DNA from 2 places in the Pseudarthrobacter sp. BIM B-2242 genome. Region 1 is predicted to be linked to the other one. Evidence: predicted binding sites of a transcription regulator. Region 1 holds the regulator's gene; the other holds the start of a gene.
The links. The regulator Rex, encoded in region 1, represses fermentation and respiration genes when NADH is low (regulators of the CRP and FNR family bind a similar motif). The targets are predictions, from matches to a motif close to CTTGTGAANNNNTTCACAAG.

Region 1 (9,506 bases):
CGTCATCGCAGGACCCGTCGAAGCCACCGCGCTCGGCAACATCCTCATCCAGGCACGGGCTGCCGGGAAGGTTAGCGGGGGACTAGCGGATCTGCGGCGCCTGGCGGCGGCGTCGGCGGGCCTCCGGACCTTCACGCCGCAGCAGCTGTCCCGGTTGTGACTCGCCGGGGTTGGCAGGCCAGCGGGTGCCGCGGGTGATTTGTATGACATAGGATCTCCGAAGGTATCCAGACGAGTAAGGACCGGACAGCACCATGCCCCTCTTTGACCTCCCGCTTGAGCAGCTCCGCGGCTACACGTCCTCCGTCGCACCGCCTCCGGACCTGCAGGACTTCTGGGACGCCACCATCCGGGAAGCCAGGACCTTTCCGCTCACCGCGACGTTCGAGCCGGTAGAGAACCACCTGACCGTCATCGACACCTTCGACGTCAGGTTCCCCGGCTACGGCGGCGCACCGATCAAAGGCTGGCTGCACCTCCCGGCAAACCGTCCGGCCGGGAGCCGGCTGCCCGTCGTCGTGCAGTACATCGGATATTCAGGCGGTCGCGGTCTGGTCAACCAGGACACTCGATGGGCACAGGCCGGCTATGCGCAGTTCATCATGGACACGCGGGGCCAGGGATACGGCGGGATCACGGGCGATACTCCGGACCCTCACCCGTCCGCCGGTGACGTCGCCTATGCCGGACTCATGACCCGGGGCGCAGCCAATCGCGAGGACTATTATTACCGGCGCGTGTATGTCGACGCGTTCCGTGCTGTGGAGGCGGCGCAAGCCCACCCGGAGGTGGATCCGTCGCGCGTGGTCCTGGCCGGAATCAGCCAGGGCGGCGGCATCGTGGTGGCGGTGGCCGGACTGGCGGCCGGAAGACTCGACGGCGTCATCGCCGCGCTGCCCGATGTCCCGTTCCTTCAGGACTTTCCCCGGTCCATCGACATCGCACCGCGCGGCCCCTATCCGGAAATCGCGGCCTTCCTGGGCCGGCACCGCGACCGGTACGAGCCGATGCTGGCGGTGCTGAACTATTTCGACGGCGTCAACCTTGCCCGGGCGGCCACCGCCCCGGCGCTTTACTCGGTGGCTTTGATGGACGATGTCTGCCCGCCGTCCACCGTGTTCGCCAGCTTCAATGCCTACGGAACCGGGGCCGCCAAGGAGATCGAGGTCTACCGGTTCAACAACCACGAGGGCGGCCAGGAGCACCACTGGATCCGGCAGCTGCAGTACCTCCGCAAGCTCCTCGGCTGACCATCCGGCGCGTACCCGTTTCCCGGCCCAACTAGGTAGCGCTATCTGTCGTTTTGAGCGCTCATAACGACAGATAGCGCTACCTACTTGGGGAGGGGCGGATTGCGGTGTGTGACGCCGCCGATTTTGCACGGGCCAAATCGTCCGGTTATGGTCTCCCTATGACTAACCGTTGGTATGCGTATTTTTCGTTGGCTCTGGAGGAGCCCGCGTCTAACTGACACGCATCCAACTTCCTTCAGAGCCAACAGGGCAGAGATCATTCTCTGCCCTTCGCCATTTCTCCGGCGGGTTCTGATCTGGGCCCGCTTCCTATCTGGAACAGGACCCCGAGCATGAGCCCCGCAACAGCAACTCCCGCTAAATCCACATCCAACCTGCGCGTCAGCGAATTCACTGCGCTGCCCACGCCCGCCGAGCTCATCGCCGAGTTGCCGCTGGATGACCGGGTGACTGACGTCGTCGAACGCGGCCGCGATGAGGTCCGCGCCATCATGGACGGCGTGGACGACCGGCTGCTGGTTATCGTTGGCCCCTGCTCCATCCACGACCCAAAGGCCGGCCTGGAATACGCCCGCCGGCTCGTCAGCCAGGCCGAGAGGCACAAGGAAGACCTGCTGATTGTCATGCGGGCCTACTTCGAAAAGCCGCGCACCACGGTGGGCTGGAAGGGCCTCATCAACGATCCCCGCCTGGACGGCAGCCACGACATGGAAACCGGCCTCCGCGCTGCCCGGCAGTTCCTGCAGCAGGTCACCGCACTCGGCCTGCCCACCGCAACAGAGTTCCTGGAGCCCATCAGCCCGCAGTACATGGCGGACCTGATCTCCTGGGGTGCCATCGGTGCTCGCACCACCGAGAGCCAGATCCATCGCCAGTTGGCGTCCGGGCTGTCCATGCCCATCGGCTTCAAGAACGGTACCGACGGCGGCCTCCAGGTTGCGATTGACGCGTGCGGTGCCGCCGCGGCAGCGCAGGCTTTCCTGGGGATCGACGGTGACGGCCGCGCCGCGCTGGTGGCCACTGCAGGCAACCCGGACACGCACGTCATTCTCCGCGGCGGACGCAAGGGGCCCAATTACTCAGCAGCCGACGTCGAAAGCGCTTCCGCCTTGCTGGCCGGCAAGGGACTGAACCCCCGGCTGATCGTGGACGCGAGCCACGCCAACAGCGGCAAGAGCCATCACCGGCAGGCTGAAGTTGCGCTCGAAATCGGCGCCCAGCTTGAGGAGGGCGGCCCGGCTGCCCAGGCCATCGCCGGCGTGATGCTCGAAAGCTTCCTCGTAGGCGGGGCGCAGAACCTGGATGTCGCCGAGCACGCCGCGGGAACCTCCGCGCTCGTGTACGGGCAGAGCGTAACGGATGCATGCATGGAGTGGGATGTGTCAGCATCGGTCCTCAACCAGCTCGCAGCGTCCGCGCGGAAACGCCGTACTGCACAGTGATTGCCGGAAATGACTTTCACTACAGCCCCATGAACCTCTAGAGTATCTATCACATGGTTGGTGGATGGCTCAGCATCGGCACACCGCAATGGAACACGCTGGGGTTAGTAGTCATCCGTCAGCAAAGGAATAGGGAAATGTCTGCAGAACAGAACTTCTCGAACGCGAAGTTCCTGACCGTGGCCGAAGTGGCCCAGGTCATGCGCGTCTCCAAAATGACCGTCTATCGGCTGGTTCATTCAGGTGAAATGCCCGCGGTGCGTTTCGGTCGCTCATACAGAGTGCCTGAGAACGCCGTCGAGCAGTATCTCAAGGGTGCGGTGGTGGACGGTCACACCGAAACCGCGTGACAACCTGGCGTTCCAACCGATGATTCGGCCCGAGGATGGACTGCGGTCGGTGGTCGACGCCAGAAAGCGGTACCCTGTTAAGGATTGTTTTACGTCATTGTAAGAATCTGTCAGTTGTTTCAGTCTGTAGCTCTGCTCACGGACCACTTCCATCAGACAGGTACTACATCTAGTTTGTGAGGAACTTTCGTGGGTTCAGTTATTAAGAAGCGTCGCAAGCGTATGGCCAAGAAGAAGCACCGCAAGCTGCTTCGCAAAACGCGTCACCAGCGCCGCAATAAGAAGTAGAGATACTTCGAACTGTGTGAAATGCCCGTTGCCTCCCCGGCAGCGGGCATTTTTGTGTGCAAAAGACGGTGAAACGCCGACGGCGACAGTCGCGACGGCGGTTATGCCCGGGGGCCGCAGTTATGCCCGGGGGCCGCGGATGCGGGCGAAGCCCTTCCACAGTCCGTAGACCACGCCGCCGGCCGTTGCCGCCTTGAGGCCCAGGGTGGCGGCGCGGCGGCCGGAGCGGAAGTCGTAGACCGGCCAATTGTGGTCGCGCGCGTGGCTGCGGAGCCGGGCATCGGGATTGATGGCCACCGGGTGACCCACGAGGGTCAGCAGCGGGATGTCATTGTAGGAGTCGCTGTACGCCCAGCACCGTTTCAGGTCCAGGCCCTCGGCATCGGCCAGTTCCTGGACTGCCACTGCTTTCGCGGAGCCGTGCAGGATGTCACCCACCAGCCGGCCGGTGTACATGCCGTCCGCAATCTCGCCCACAGTGCCCAGCGCTCCGGTGAGTCCCAGTCGGGTTGCGATGACTGCGGCAACTTCGATGGGGGTGGCCGTGACAAGCCAGACCCGCCGGCCCACGCGTAGGTGCTGCTGCGCCAGTGCCTTGGCTCCTGGCCAGATCCTGGAGGCGATCATCTCGTCGTACACTTCTTCGCCCAGGGCCTTGATGTCGTCCACCGTGATGCCGGCCGCGAGGGTGAGGGCCGAATCGCGTACTGCATGGACATCGTCCATGTTCTCGCCGCGCGTCACGAACTTGAATTGCTTCCAGGCGAATCCGGCCGCCTGGGTCAGCGTGAAGGCGCCCCGCTGGTGCATCTTACGGGCCACGTGGAAGAGGCTGGCGCCCTTCATTAGGGTGTTGTCAACGTCAAAGAAGGCCGCTTCGCCGGTCTGCATCACCGCATCCGGCTTGGTGATCACAGCGACGTACTTCTCCTCGGGCATTCCACGAGTCTAGTCAATACTCGGCGCCGAACATTTCAGCAGGCGCCGGCGACCCTGCCCGCAGCGCTGGCAGCACCCAAAGGGCGATACGGTTAAAGCATGGCAAAACCGGAGGTAGTCCTCATCACCAAAGCAGACTGTCACCTGTGCGCAGACGCGCGCGACGCCGTCGAACGGGTTACCGCCTCGCTGGGACTCAGGTGGACGGAACAGCGGGTTGATGAACTACCGGAACTGCGTGAGCGGTACGCGGAGGAAATTCCCGTGGTGCTGGTGGACGGCATCCAGCGTGACTTTTGGCAAATTGATGAAACCCGGCTTGAGCGTGTCCTCCAGCGTGCCATGGCCCAGTAGACAACCGATTGCCAAAAATGTCGCTGGCTTTGTTGACACCAGCCGCGGGGCTCTAGAGTGGAGTCACAACGCGAGGCAACGGAGGGGATAGTGAGTTCACTGGATTCATCCCCCCATGCCGTAGAAGGTGCGGGCGTTTCCCCGACCGGGGAAATCGCCAAGCAGATTCCGCCCGCCGCCGTGGCACGGCTGACCATCTATCTGCGCGCCCTGAACACACTGCTCGCAGACAGTGTGGAGCGCGTGTCCTCGGAGTCCCTGGCGGAAGCGTCGGGCGTGAGTTCTTCAACACTGCGCAAGGACCTGTCCTATGTTGGCTCGTATGGCACGCGCGGGGTTGGCTATGAAGTGCAGTACCTTAGCCGCCACATCTCCGCGGCCCTCGGGCTGACCCATGATTGGAAGGTGGCCATCGTCGGCGCCGGCAACCTGGGCAAGGCGCTGGCCCGTTACGGCGGTTTCGAGTCCCGCGGCTTTGACGTTGTGGCAATCTTCGACGCCGACCAGATGGTGGTGGGCAACGAGGTGGGCTGGCTGCGCGTCAGCGACGTTGCCGACCTCGAAACAGTACTCGAGCGGACGGGCGCCAATATGGTGGTCCTGGCGCTGCCGGCCGCCGTGGCACAGGCAATCTGCGACCGCGTCGTTGCGGCCGGTGTCCACAGCATCCTGAGCTTCGCTCCGGTCATGCTGCAGGTCCCCGCCGGAGTCAACCTGCGCAAGGTGGACATGGCCACCGAACTTCAGATCCTGGCGTATCACGCGCAACGGGCGCAGGCCCCGGACCAAACCGCCTAGGTTCTGTTCGGCGGCTGGCGGGGTCCACGCCCGTCGTGTCTGGCTTGGCCGGGACCTACTGGCCGTAGGGGTTGCCCGGCGAGCTGTAGGGGTTGGCGAACGGCTGCTGCTTGCGGAAATACGGAGCGGTGGACGGCAGGTACAGCAGAACGATCGCTGCGATTCCAGCCACGGTTCCCAAAGTCCCGAGGTTCGGCACCTGGAAAAGGCTGGTTATGGACAGCGCCGCGAATACGGTTCCCAGGATCCTGGCCCAGTTCTTACCCTTGCGGATGAAGAAGGCCACCAGCAAGTACATTCCCGCACCGAGGATTGCCACGACCACCAGCGTTCCGGCGAAGACGCTCCTGAAGTCCTCGAAGTTGAACTCCGTGCCGGTGGCGCCGCTGCTGCGCATGGCATCTTCGAACGCGTCACGCATGATCGGGTCATCGAGCATGCCGATGCCCACAAGCAGGGTGATGACAAAGAGTGCAGCCGCAGCGATCAGGAGCCAGAACGAAATGTTGACCAGCTGGGGAACGCCCTTGGCTCCGGTGGCCTGCGGCTGCTCAGAAGGGTACTGGGCGTAGGGGGACTGCCCGTACGGCTGCTGGCCATAGGCCGGCGGCGTAGGTTGCCCGAACTGGGGTGGATTCTGGCCGTAGGGCTGCTGTGGTGCCTGCGGTGAGTTTTGGCCGTACTGCGGTGCGTTTTGGCCGAATTGCGGCTGTGGTGAGTTCTGGCCGTACTGCGGCTGCTGCGGGGAGTTTTGGCCGTACTGCGGCGCCGGCGGAACGGGCTGCCCGGACTGCGGGCCGTTCCCGCCGTAGCGGGGTGCCTGGGGCTGGTTGCCTGGCTCGGGTTCGTTCGGGACGGGAGGCGGGACGGGTGTGCTCATGAGCGGTCCTTTGCAGGTCGGAAGTCAGTTCGGCTGCTGGGTGCAGTCCACTGGCCCTGCCCCCAGTACGGCTTACTTCCAACCGTACCCCTGCCGGTGCCGGGACGGGTCATACCAGAGAGGTATTCGCGCCCTCCCGGCCAAGCGGAATCATGGTGGAAACGGGCTGGTCAGCGGCCTTTGGAAGCGTTGAACCAGGCCTGCGAGTTGGGAAGCCACATGAGTACGGTCGCCGCGGCGCTGATCAGGAAGCCGAACCAGTTATTGCCGATGCCTTCACCGAAGCTGCCGCCGATGACCGCCAGGATCAATGAGACGCCCGCAACGATGGTGAGTGCCAGGCGGGCCCATTCCTTTCCCTCCTTCATCTTCAAAGCGAGGACGATCTGAGCCACGGCAAGGGCGAGGGCAACCAGGACCAGGACGAGAACGATGGCCGCCAGGGCGGGGGCCACTGTGAAAACAGCCAGAGCAGCAAGCAGACCGAAAAACGTGCCGAGCACACCCAGCATGCCGCCGATGAGCCAGATCCAGTACGAGACCTTGAGTTCCATGGGAAGCCCGGCCACGCTGAACATCCCCGAGAGCCCGCCCTTCGGCATCACATCGTTGAAGTTGCGCGGACCGTCGGTTGGCATCTGGAACTGGAAGGCGCCCGGCTGGCCAGGCTGCTGGTAGCTCTGGCCCTGTGGGGGATAGGGCTGGCCTGGCGGCTGGTGCGTTTGCGGAGCCGGGTATCCCTGCGGCGGCTGGTAGCCGGTGGGCGGAACGTTGCCGACGGGCGGCTGGTCACCGGGCTGAGGCGGCGGTGTGTCACTGGGGTTGCTCATGGCTCTCACTGTAGACGGCGAATTCCCGGTTCTCTAGGAGAATCGGGGCAAACTCGCCGGGAACGGAGGCGGCCTTCCGGGGGACACGTCGGCATGCGCAACGCAGGAATGAGTGGACCCGCACCCCGCGCCCACTGCGCCCCAACTAAGTAGCGCTAACTGTCGTTTTGAGCCGTCAAAACGACAGTTAGCGCTACCTAGTTGGGGTTAACGTACTGAGCCCGGCCGCAGACCCCCTTGGGGATCCGGCAGCCGGGCTCAGCGTGGGAAGAACTATGCAGCGGGAGCGATGAATGCCAGTTCAAGGTTGATGGCAACCTTGTCGCTGACCAGGACGCCGCCGGCGTCGAGCACAGCGTTCCAGGTCAGGCCGAAGTCCTTGCGGCTGATGGTGGTTTCGGCGGAAACGCCGGCGCGGGTCATGCCGAACGGGTCAACGGCCACGCCATTGAACTCGGTCTCGAGGGAAACCTGGCGGGTGATGCCCTTGATGGTGAGGTCGCCGGTCAGTTCGTAGCCGTCGCCTGCGGCCACGAGGCCGTTGGAGACAAAAGAGATTTCCGGGAACTTCTCGACGTCGAAGAAGTCTTCGCCGCGGACGTGCCCGTCGCGGTTGGCGTCGCCGGAGTCGAAGCTTGCGGTCTGGATGGTGGCGCTGATTTTGGAATCGGCCACGTTTTCGGCGAGGTCCAGGGTTGCGGCCGCATCCTTGAACTGGCCGCGGACCTTGCTGATGCCGGCATGGCGGACGGTGAAGCCGATTTCGCTGTGCGAGTTGTCGAGGGTCCAGGTGCCGGTGGTGACGTCTGCGGGAAGAGTCATGGTGTTTTCCTTAATGTTTGTCGGGTGGTCCTGCCGGACAGCTTGACGCTTCAGCTATTGAAGTATCAACCATCCGCTGTACCGAGTATAAGCATGCATTTGCATGTTTTGTTCCGTGTTCAGGAACTTTTTTCCCAGAGTTTCAGTTCTACGGAATGTAGAAGATTTCGGATCGCACGCCATCTTTGAGAAACTGGTAAACATGCCCCAAGCCACTGTCCATCTGCTCCGCCACGGCGAGGTCCATAATCCCGACGGCGTTCTGTACGGCAGGCTGCCCGAATTCCACCTCTCCGAGCTGGGCCGGGAAATGGCGCAGACCCTCGCCGAGCACTTCGCCGAGCGCGCCGCCCATGGCGCCCGGATCACTTATCTGGCAGCGTCGCCGCTGGTCCGGGCCCAGGAAACCGCCGCCCCCACTGCCGAGGCGCTGCGCCTCGAGGTCCACACGGACGAGCGCATCATCGAGGCTGAGAACTATTTCCAGGGCATGAAGGTCACCAAGGCCGAACTCCGCAAGCCCAAGCACTGGCCGCACCTGGTCAACCCGCTGCGGCCGTCCTGGGGCGAGCCCTACAAGGCGCAGGCTGCCCGCGTCCGGACCGCCGTCGAGGATGCCCGGCTGCGGGCCATCGAACTGGCCGCCGGTGACTATGGAACCAGCGGCCCCGAAGCCATCATGGTCAGCCATCAGCTGCCCATCTGGGCCACGCGCCTGAGCGCCGAGGGCCGCCCTCTGTGGCATGACCCGCGCAAACGCGAGTGCACGCTGACGTCAATCACCTCCCTGGTATTCGACGACGACGGCTCCCTCCTGCGCGTTGAGTACAGCGAGCCCGCTGCCGCCCTTCTTCCCGGTGCCGCCACCACCCCGGGGGCCTGACCGTGACCTTTAACCCCACCACCTCCCGACGCGCCCTGCTCACCGCCGGCGGCGCAGCGTTCCTCGTCCTGGGGCTCTCCGCCTGCGCCCAGGAGGATGCCCTCGCCAAGCAGGCCAAAGCCGGCGACAACAAGAACTACATCGCCGGAGACGGCTCGGTGACGGAATTCACCGCCGCTGACCGCAAGTCAGCCGTCGCCGTCAACGGCACCCTCTTTAACGGCACCACAGTCACGCCCGAAAACTTCCAGGGCAAGGTGACCGTCCTGAACTTCTGGTTCGCCGCCTGTGCCCCGTGCCGGGTGGAGGCGCCCATCCTGGAAGAACTCCATCAGGAGTTCAAGGACCAGGGCGTGCAGTTCTTTGGCGTTAACCTCCGCGACGAAAAAGCCACCGCTGAGGCCTTCGACAAGACCTTCAACCTGACTTACCCCAGTTTCGATGACAAGAACGGCGGCGTGCTCCTGGCCGTCTCCGGCATTGTCCCGCCGGGGGCGGTCCCCACCACGCTGGTCCTGGACAAGCAGGGCCGGGTAGCCTCCCGCGTGCTGGGCGAAATCCAAAAGGGCACCCTCAAAGCCCTCATTGCCGCCGCAGTGGCAGAGTAGCGGCCGCCCACCGTGAACAGTCCCTTCGCCGAAACCATCCTGAACGGCTCGCTGCTGCT
Region 2 (9,506 bases), 1.0 Mb from region 1:
ACGTTCACTGTGCCGCGATGGTGGGCTGCTCCGGACACGAGTCCAGGACCCTGTTCATGGCATCCTTCTCAGGCTGGGTGACCCACAGCCCGTACGACGCCTTCACGGAGATCTGGCGGGCCACGTAGTGGCAGCGGATATTCTTGTTCTTCGGCAGCCAGGTGGCTGCGTCCCCCGCACTCTTTTGCTGGTTGGCGGGACCGTCTGCGGCGATCAGGTTGAGCGGATCGTTCGCCAGGCTGAGGCGCTGCTGCGGCGACAAGGACTGGGCGCCTTTCTGCCACGCGTCACCGAGCGCCACGACGTGGTCGATCTGGATTTCCTTGCTGCTCTCCGGTCCGCGCCGGAAATCCACGGCCTTGCCCGTGTACGGCTCCACAATGGTGCCCGAAGCGACACGGCATTTTGACCCCTCCATAAAGCCGACTGACGCGAGGTCGCGGCGGAGGATGTCATTGCGGGTATCGCAGCCGTTTCGGTCGACATCCTGCCACGCCTGCCCGAATGCCTCGCGGGAGTAGTGGTCCTTCGGTGCACGGCCTTTGACACTCAGCCCGGCCAGGGCCGCACGGGCGCTCCCCTGCGGGACGGCGTGCACGGGCACCACCGGCTTCATCCAGCTGCCGTCAAATACGGGTGCATGGCCGGGTCCGTCAGCAGCGGGCTCCGCGGCGGCGAACTGGCCGGCGGTAAAAAACCACACCGCAGACCCCAGCACGGACACCGCAAGTGCCGCGAGCAAAGCCCAGGCCTGCCGCGAGCGGCGCCGGGCACGACGGTAGGCGCCCCAACTGACCGTCATGGGCAACAGACTATTCCGGGAATCCCGTGCACCAGAAGAGCCTAGGCCACCCCACTGACAGCCGGAGGGTTATCCACAGTGGGGAGGAAGAGTGACCCGGATCTATAGCTCCCGGGACACCCGCCGGAGATCCTCTTCCGCCAGGTGGAGGAGGCTCTCCAACTGCCGGACGCGGTCCTCGCCGACATCGCCGGCAGCCAAGGCAGCTCGTGCCTGCTCCAGTAGCCTGACGGCCTCTTTGTGGTTGGCCTTGGCGACGTCGAAGGCGTGTTCAAGGGTGGTGTCGTGGAGAGTTTCGTTATCCATGGCACCAGTGTGGTCCCGATTCCCGGCTGATTCCAGCGAATCAGCCGGGAAGTCGAAACCTTGAACGGCTAAGGCGCCCTTTAGACTGCGATTGCGGCCAACGCGGCAGCCGGTTCCTTCGCGGGGAACGACGGCGGGTTGACCCCGGCCATCTCTTCCATGACCCGGACTACCTGGCAGCTGTAGCCGAACTCGTTGTCGTACCAGACGTAGAGGATGACGTTCTTGTCATTGGAGATGGTGGCTAGGCCATCCACGATGCCGGCCCGGCGTGAGCCGACGAAGTCGGTGGACACAACCTCGGGGGAATCGATGTAGTCGATCTGCTTGCGCAGGTCCGAATGCAGCGACATCTGGCGCAGGTAGTCGTTGACTTCCTCTTTGGTGGTGCCGTTTTCCAGGCTCAGGTTCAGGATGGCCAGCGACACGTCCGGGGTGGGGACGCGGATGGAGCTGCCGGAAAGCTTGCCCTGAAGTTCGGGCAGTGCCTTTGCCACAGCAGTGGCCGCGCCGGTTTCGGTGATCACCATGTTCAGCGCCGCGGAACGGCCGCGGCGGTCACCCTTGTGGAAGTTGTCGATCAGGTTCTGGTCGTTGGTGAACGAGTGGACGGTCTCAACGTGGCCGTGGATGACGCCGAACTTGTCGTTGATGGCCTTCAGGACCGGGGTGATGGCGTTGGTGGTGCACGACGCGGCGGAGACGATCTGATCCGAGTCCAGGATGCTGCCGTGGTTGATGCCGTGCACGATGTTCTTCAGCGCGCCCTTGCCCGGTGCGGTGAGCAGGACTCGGGCCGCGCCCTTGCTCTGCAGGTGCTGGGACAGGCCCTCGGCGTCGCGCCAGCGGCCGGTGTTGTCCACCACCAGGGCGTCCTTGATGCCGTAGGCGGTGTAGTCGATGGTGGCGGGGTTGTCCGAGTAGATGACCTGGACCTGCACGCCGTTGGCGGTGATGGTGTTGGCTTCCTCGTCCACACGGATGGTGCCTTCGAAGGATCCGTGGACGGAGTCGCGGCGCAGCAGGCTGGCACGCTTGGAGAGGTCCTTGTCCGAGCCGCGGCGCACCACGATGGCGCGCAGGCGCAGGCCGTGGCCGCCGCCTGCCTTTTCGATCAGGAGGCGGGCCAGCAGGCGGCCGATGCGGCCAAACCCGTACAGCACAACGTCGGTGCTGGTGCGGTTGTCAGCCCCGCGCTTGCCAACAACATCGGCCAGTTCGGCGCGGAGGAACTCCTCCAGGGAAGCGCCGTTGCCTTCAAGCTTGTACTTCTCGGTCAGGCGTGCCACGTCGATGGCTGCTGCGCCAAGTTCCAGCTCCGCCAGGGTGTTCAGCAGCGGTGCGGTTTCCTCAAGCAGGAGCTCGCTGTTGCTCATGCGGCGGGCGAACCGATGCGCTTTGAGGATGTTCATAGTGGACTTGTTGATCAGGCTGCGGCCGTGGATGCTCGTCACCACGTTATTTTCGCGGTACAGCCGGCCAATCACCGGAATCATGGCCTCGGCGAGAGCCTCCCGGCCCATCCACGTATCAAGACAAGAATCTGACGTCTGGCTCACAGAACTACCTTCCTCGGTTCAGCCGCATACGTCCTCGTATGCGGTTGTCGGCCACCTGACGTTGTCCAGGGGCTCTGGCACCGGCGGGGTTCTGCCCCGGGTGCCGTGGAGAAGCGCAAAGAAAAACCACCGGCTGCGAACGCAGACCCGGTGGCAGAACTTCTACGTTCGCTCTCTATTCTAAGCCGGGGCACCGCACTGCGGGACGCCGTGGGACGTGAAGTCACTCACATGCCCTGCGGCGGGAGGTTGTGGGATGGGTTGACCGATACGCCGGGTTCTGTGCTCCCGTGCCGTTACCAGCGCGGGAGTAGCGGCCATCCATCTACGGACGCCGTTGCCGACGCCCTCCAGCGGCCTACCCGGACACTCGGGCGGGCAGCCCTCAAACGTGTCCTGTCTGGCCTTGCTCCGGGTGGGGTTTACCTAGCCTTCCCGGTCACCCGGGAAGCTGGTGGTCTCTTACACCACCGTTTCACCCTTACCTGCTGCCTTCCGTTGCCGGCGGACGCAGGCGGTCTGTTCTCTGTGGCACTGGCCTGCGGGTTACCCCGAGTGGGTGTTACCCACCACCCTGCCCTGCGGAGCCCGGACGTTCCTCGAGCCACTTGCGTGACGCGCGGCCGCCTGGTCAACCCATCCGGAACCCAGTCTACCGGGGAAGGAGGCGCCGCCGTCGCCGGTAGGATCGTACGGTGCTGATTCTGCTTCCCCCCTCTGAAGGCAAGACCCCCGCGGTCCGGGGATCCGCCGTCGACTGGCCTTCCCTGAGCTTTCCGGCCCTTAACACGCACCGGGCCGCCGTCCTTGAAGCGCTGGGTACGGTCAGTGCGCATGAGGATGCCCTCGCTTTGTTGGGCGTCGGCGCATCGTTGAGGGACGACGTCGACCGCAACACCCGGCTCCACGCGGAACCGGCGGCGCCCGCGCACCAGATTTATACGGGTGTCCTGTACGACGCCCTGGGGTACAAAACGCTGACGCCGACGCAGCGCCGCAAAGCCGACGAATCAGTTCTGGTGGTGTCCGCGTTGTGGGGCGTCATCCGTTTCGCCGACCGGGTGCCCGCGTACCGGCTGTCGATGGGAACTGCACTGCCCGACGTCGGCCGCCTTGCCTCGTTCTGGAAGCCGCAGCTTTCGGAGGCCCTCACTAAGGCGGCGTCCGGGCACCTGCTGGTGGACTGCCGCTCCAGCACCTACGCGGCGGCGTGGGCGCCGCCGCCCGCGCACACCGTAGCGGTCAACGTATTCACCGAGGTGAACGGCGTGCGCAAGGTGGTGAGCCACTTCGCGAAACATACCCGGGGCGAGCTGGCACGGCACCTGCTGGCCCGCCGCGGCCGCGCCCCGGAGACCGCGGCGCAGCTGCTCAAGGCGGCCCGCGAAAAGTGGGAAGCGGAGCTCGCGGAGGGCTCAGCGCGGAAGCCGCACGCCCTGAACATCATCCTCCCCAACTGAGTAGCGCTATCTGTCGTTTTGACCTCTCAAAACGACAGATAGCGCTACTTAGTTGGGTGCTAGGCAGTCGGGGCGGGTGCGTTCCACTCGGCCGAGCGCACCAGGATGGCGCCGGAATCCGGGCAGAACACGATGTCGTCCTCGGCGGCGGCCTTGATCTCGGCGAGGTCCCCGGGGCTCAGTTTCATTCCTGAGGCCTCCGACGTGCCGTGGAACAGTCGGGCCGCGCCCACACCGCGCTTGGCGAGGGTCTTTTCGTAGACTGCCAGCATCCCCGCATCGAGTCCGGCGGCGAATTCATCACGCTGGGCGCGGACGACATTCGCTTCAGCATCCACCTCGGCCAGGGCTTCGTCGAGCTCGGCACGGATGCCGCTGAAGGAGCCCTGGATGTCATCAACGATCTGCTGTTGGGCGGCCTGCCGGGCGCGCAGGGAGTCGAGGCGTTCCAGCACTTCGAGCTCAACGTCCTCAAGATCTGACCGGCGCTTGTTCAGCGAGGCAATATCCTTCTGCAGGGCTACGAGATCCTTGGACAGTCCCGTTCCGCTGTTAAGCCGGGCTTCGTCGCGTTCAATCCGGGAAGCCACCTGCTCCACGTCGGCCTCGGCCCGCTTGAGTTCGGCTTCAGCGTCATGGACGGCCACCTTGGCGCCGCCCAGTTCACCGTTGGCCACCGAGAGCGCGGCCTCGAGGTCGGTGATCCTCGGATCGTTGCTAAGGGTACGGCGGCGGTTCTGCAGGGACTTGAGCTTCGCGTCCAGCCCTTGCAGTTCGAGCAACTTCAACTGTTCCGCCGGTGCTGCCTTAGCCAACTGCTACCTCCGTTTGTTTCCTGCCGGCCGGAACCGGGCACCCGATCGGCGCTGTATAGACTCTAGCGCCTGGCCCGCTCCCCTGCCTCGCATCCCGGGCTTAGCCCGGAGTCAGAATGAAGTCCCAGGGGTCACTGTTGGTGTTGCTCACCTGGATCTCGACGTCGTGCCCTTGATCGGCGAGCACGTTGCCCAGGGCTGATGCGGCGGCCGGCAGCCAGAGCCACTCGCTGGCAAAGTGGGAAACGTCGATCAGGTACGGCCTGCCGTCCACCGCCGCTTCGCGGGCTTCGGAAGCGGGATGGTGGCGGAGGTCGGCTGTGACATAGACGTCAGCGTTACTGGCCCGCACCTCGTCGAACAGGGAGTCACCCGCGCCGCCGCACACCGCAACGCGGCGCACCAGGCCGTCTTTGTCGCCGGACACACGGACTCCCCCGGCCACTGCGGGAAGGATGCCGAAAACCCGTGCGGCGAAATCGCCCAGGCTCATCACGTCGGCGAGATCCCCCACCCGGCCGATGCCTTCTTCGGGCAGCCCGTTCGCGGCCACGGTCAGCGGGGCCACGTCCTCCAGCCCCAGCGCATCAGCCAGGACATCGGAAACCCCGCCCACGGCCGAATCACCATTGGTGTGGACGGTCAGCAGTGCCGTTCCGGACTCAATGAGCCGGTGGATGGCCTGCCCCTTTGCAGTTGTGGCAGCCACCGAGGTGACGCCTTTGAGGAGCAACGGGTGGTGAGTGATCAGCAGCTCTGCGCCCCACTCCACGGCTTCCTCGATCACCGCAAGGGTGGGATCCACGGCGAACATCACCCGGGTGACCTGTGCGGCGGGATGACCGGCCACCAGGCCCACCTCGTCCCAGTTTTCAGCCAGCGACTCCGGCCAGAGTTCCTCGACGGCCAAAAGCACCTGTCCCAGGGTGGGAGCCGGGGACTCCGCGGGGGCGTCGCCGCCGGATCCGGTGCCGCCGCTGCCCGCATCTGTAACGCCGGTGTCTGCAGATTCCATAGACTCAGTTTTACCCCATCGGGCGGTTTAGCCGGAGTGTGTCGCCGTCTCGTAGGGTGGTCAGGGAATCATCCGGGGCACTCAACCATTGAAGAGGTCATGAAAACTTTTGTTCTGGGCGGAGGCTGCTTCTGGTGTTTGGACGCTGTCTACCAAAAAACCAGGGGCGTCTCCTCGGTAATTTCCGGCTATACGGGCGGCCACGATCCGCACCCTGACTACTATTCGGTCTGCAGTGGAACCACGGGCCACGCAGAAGCAGTGGCGGTGACCTTTGACGAAACAGTCATTCCGCCCGAGGTCATCCTGGACATGTTCTTCGCGCTGCACGATCCCACCACGCTCAACCGCCAGGGGTACGACGTCGGGACCCAGTACCGCTCGTCCATGTTCTACGAGACCCTCGAAGAGAAGATTCTTTTCGAGGAGGCCATTGATCGCAACCAGGCGCTGTGGTCCCACCCGATAGTCACAGAGGTCAGCCGGTTGTCACGGTTCTACGTAGCTGAGGACATCCACCAGGACTACTACGCCAAGTTCCCCGAGCAGGGCTACTGCCAGGTGATCATCAACCCCAAGCTCGCGAAGGCCCGGAAATATTACTCTGCATGGCTTAATGCTTAGCAGGGGCCAGCAGGCCATCGTTAGGCTGACCTCAGCATTCACTCTTGAGAGATAGGCATATCCCCATGGCACGGATCTATGACGATGTAACGCAGCTGGTCGGCGGCACCCCGCTGGTCCGCCTGAACCGGCTCACCGAGGGCCTGGGTGCCAGCGTGGCCGTCAAACTTGAGTTCTACAACCCGGCCAACAGCGTCAAGGACCGCATCGGCGTGGCCATCGTCGACGCCGCCGAGAAATCCGGTGCCCTCAAGCCCGGCGGCACCATCGTCGAAGGCACCTCCGGCAACACCGGTATCGCCCTGGCCATGGTGGGCGCTGCCCGCGGTTACAAGGTCATCCTGACCATGCCCGAAACCATGTCCACCGAGCGTCGCGTGATGCTCCGTGCGTTCGGGGCCGAGATTGTGCTGACCCCGGGCTCCGAGGGCATGCGCGGTGCCGTGGAGAAGGCCCAGGAAATCGTGGCCAACACGGAGAACTCGATCTGGGCCCAGCAGTTCGCCAACGAGGCCAACCCGGAGATCCACCGCACCACCACGGCCGAGGAAATCTGGTCCGACACCGACGGCAAGGTGGACATCTTCGTCGCCGGCATCGGCACCGGCGGAACCGTCACCGGCGTCGGGCAGGTCCTGAAGGAGCGCAACCCGGACGTCCAGATTGTTGCCATCGAACCGAAGGACTCCGCCATCCTGAACGGCGGCGCTCCGGGGCCGCACAAAATCCAGGGCATCGGTGCGAACTTCATCCCCGAAATCCTGGACACCAACGTTTACGACGAAGTCCTGGATGCCACCCTCGAAGACTCGGTGCGCGTTGCCCGTGACCTCGGCGTCAAGGAAGGCATCCTCGGCGGCATCTCCTCCGGCGCCATCGTCTGGGGCGCCCTGGAACTTGCCAAACGCCCGGAGAATGCGGGCAAGCTGATCGTCGCTGTCGTGTGCGACTTCGGTGAGCGTTACATCTCCACCGTGCTCTATGACGACATCCGCGGCTGATTCAGCCTTTGTCGCCTCGTTTCCTGTAGAAAGAACTTTGTGCGCTTTTTCGCAAGACTGAAGGAAGACCTCGACGCCGCCCGGTCACACGACCCGGCGGCTCGAGGTTCTTTTGAGAACTTTTTCGCTTATTCAGGGCTGCACGCCATCTGGATCCACAGGCTGACGCACCGCCTGTGGCAAACCCCGGGCCTGCGTTTCCCGGCCCGGCTGGTGTCCCAGCTGGGGCGCTTCCTGACGGGCATCGAGATTCATCCCGGCGCCACCATCGGACGCCGCTTCTTCATTGACCACGGCATGGGTGTGGTCATTGGGGAGACCGCCGAAATCGGCGAAGACGTCATGATCTACCACGGCGTTACCCTCGGTGGCCGCTCCCTGGCCAAGGTCAAGCGTCACCCCACCATCGAGGACCGGGTGACCATCGGTGCCGGCGCCAAAATCCTGGGACCCATCACCATCGGGCGGGACAGCGCCGTGGGCGCCAACGCCGTTGTGGTGAAGGACGCGCCGCCGGAATCGATCGTGACCGGAGTCCCCGCCAAGTGGCGTCACCGGGACGCGCAGCGCGAAACGAAACCCGCGGTGGACCCGGCCGAGTACGACATCGAATACCGGATCTGACCCCTACGTGTTCGTGGTGGCCGTATGGCCGCCGGCCACCCGCTTCAGCACCAGCATGACCACCGGGTCGAACAGCCTGTCGGGCAGTATCCGCCTCAGGGCAAGGATGGCCCGGGCCCCGCTACCCACCGGGTAACGGGTCCGGGGCCGCGCCGCGGTGGCCGCATGCAGCACCGCTGCGGCAATGACCTGTGGCTGTGTCGATGTCCCCGCCCGGCCCGTGGACGCCAGCGCGCCGGCCGCCAGCTGTGCCTGGGAGGCATACGGACCTGCACCGCTGGTCTCCCGAAGCCCCTGGGCGGCGATACTTCCCCACTCGGAGATGGTACTGGCCGGCTCGATGATCGAGACGCTGATTCCGTGTGGCTTCAGCTCCAGCCGCAGCGAGTCGCTCAGACCCTCGACAGCGAATTTCGAGGCGTGGTACCAGGAGCCAAGCGGCTCGTAGAATTTTCCGCCGATCGATGAGACGTTGATGATGCGTCCGCGGCCGGCCAGCCGCATCGCGGGCAAAACCAGCTGCGTCATCCTGGCCAGCCCGAAAACATTCACCTCAAATTGGCGCCGGCCTTCGGCCAGGTCCACCTCTTCGAGCGCTCCGTAGGATCCGTAGCCGGCGTTGTTGACCAGGACGTCTATCCGTCCGCGCTCTTCAAGGACGCGGCCGACGGCGGCGCGCATCGAATCATCGTCCGTCACGTCAAGTGCCAGGACCTGGATTCCGAGCGCAGCCAGCGGCTCCATCCGGTCCGTCCGGCGGGCTCCCGCATACACCAGGAAACCGTGGCTTCTGAGGTGTTTGGCCGCCTCGAACCCTATTCCGGTGGAGGCTCCGGTGATGAATGCGACTGGTTTGGGCACCTTGGACTCCTTGGCTGGACGGACACCGCTGGTGCCGTGAAACGCCAACGGCCGGCAGCTCCAAGAATATCCTTGGCGGTGCCGGCCGCAGGGGCAGTAACGCGGGTGTTAGTGCGTGTCCACTGCTTCGATTTCGGACTTGTCCTCGCCCCAGAGGGTGTGGAAAGTGCCCTCTGCGTCGACACGTCCATAGGTGTGGGCACCGAAGAGGTCGCGCTGGCCCTGGATCAGGGCGGCTGCTACGCGCTTGCGGCGCAGGCCGTCGTAGTACGCCAGGGAGGAGGAGAATACCGGTACCGGGATGCCCAGCTGGACGGCGGTGGCAACGACGCGGCGCCAGGCCGGGAGTGCGTCAGCAATTGCCTGGGTGAAGGCCGGTGCGAAGAGCAGGTTTGCGGGCTTTTCGTCAGCGGCGTACGCCTTGGTGATGTCCTTAAGC

Region 2: a site for Rex is predicted at 2,882-2,901, ahead of IDT60_RS10880 (glyceraldehyde-3-phosphate dehydrogenase). Genes of this name have one in related genera too.

What each region holds. Positions count from the first base shown of each region.
Region 1 is NZ_CP061721.1:3,383,206-3,392,711, reverse strand. It holds gene IDT60_RS15685 (rhamnulokinase family protein) at 1-160, shown strand, start outside; gene IDT60_RS15680 (acetylxylan esterase) at 255-1,250, shown strand; gene IDT60_RS15675 (3-deoxy-7-phosphoheptulonate synthase) at 1,586-2,695, shown strand; gene IDT60_RS15670 (helix-turn-helix domain-containing protein) at 2,833-3,045, shown strand; gene IDT60_RS15665 (30S ribosomal protein bS22) at 3,235-3,333, shown strand; gene IDT60_RS15660 (HAD family phosphatase) at 3,454-4,272, opposite strand; gene IDT60_RS15655 (glutaredoxin family protein) at 4,372-4,626, shown strand; gene IDT60_RS15650 (redox-sensing transcriptional repressor Rex) at 4,717-5,424, shown strand; gene IDT60_RS15645 (Yip1 family protein) at 5,480-6,304, opposite strand; gene IDT60_RS15640 (hypothetical protein) at 6,475-7,134, opposite strand; gene IDT60_RS15635 (YceI family protein) at 7,408-7,956, opposite strand; gene IDT60_RS15630 (histidine phosphatase family protein) at 8,159-8,839, shown strand; gene IDT60_RS15625 (TlpA disulfide reductase family protein) at 8,842-9,447, shown strand; gene IDT60_RS15620 (cytochrome c biogenesis CcdA family protein) at 9,460-9,506, shown strand, end outside.
Region 2 is NZ_CP061721.1:2,371,328-2,380,833, forward strand. It holds gene IDT60_RS10870 (HNH endonuclease family protein) at 5-802, opposite strand; gene IDT60_RS10875 (hypothetical protein) at 905-1,108, opposite strand; gene IDT60_RS10880 (glyceraldehyde-3-phosphate dehydrogenase) at 1,189-2,667, opposite strand; RNA gene rnpB (RNase P RNA component class A) at 2,921-3,306, opposite strand; gene IDT60_RS10890 (YaaA family protein) at 3,363-4,127, shown strand; gene IDT60_RS10895 (zinc ribbon domain-containing protein) at 4,187-4,942, opposite strand; gene IDT60_RS10900 (Nif3-like dinuclear metal center hexameric protein) at 5,043-5,957, opposite strand; gene msrA (peptide-methionine (S)-S-oxide reductase MsrA) at 6,057-6,581, shown strand; gene cysK (cysteine synthase A) at 6,647-7,582, shown strand; gene epsC (serine O-acetyltransferase EpsC) at 7,622-8,206, shown strand; gene IDT60_RS10920 (oxidoreductase) at 8,210-9,067, opposite strand; gene gndA (NADP-dependent phosphogluconate dehydrogenase) at 9,176-9,506, opposite strand, start outside.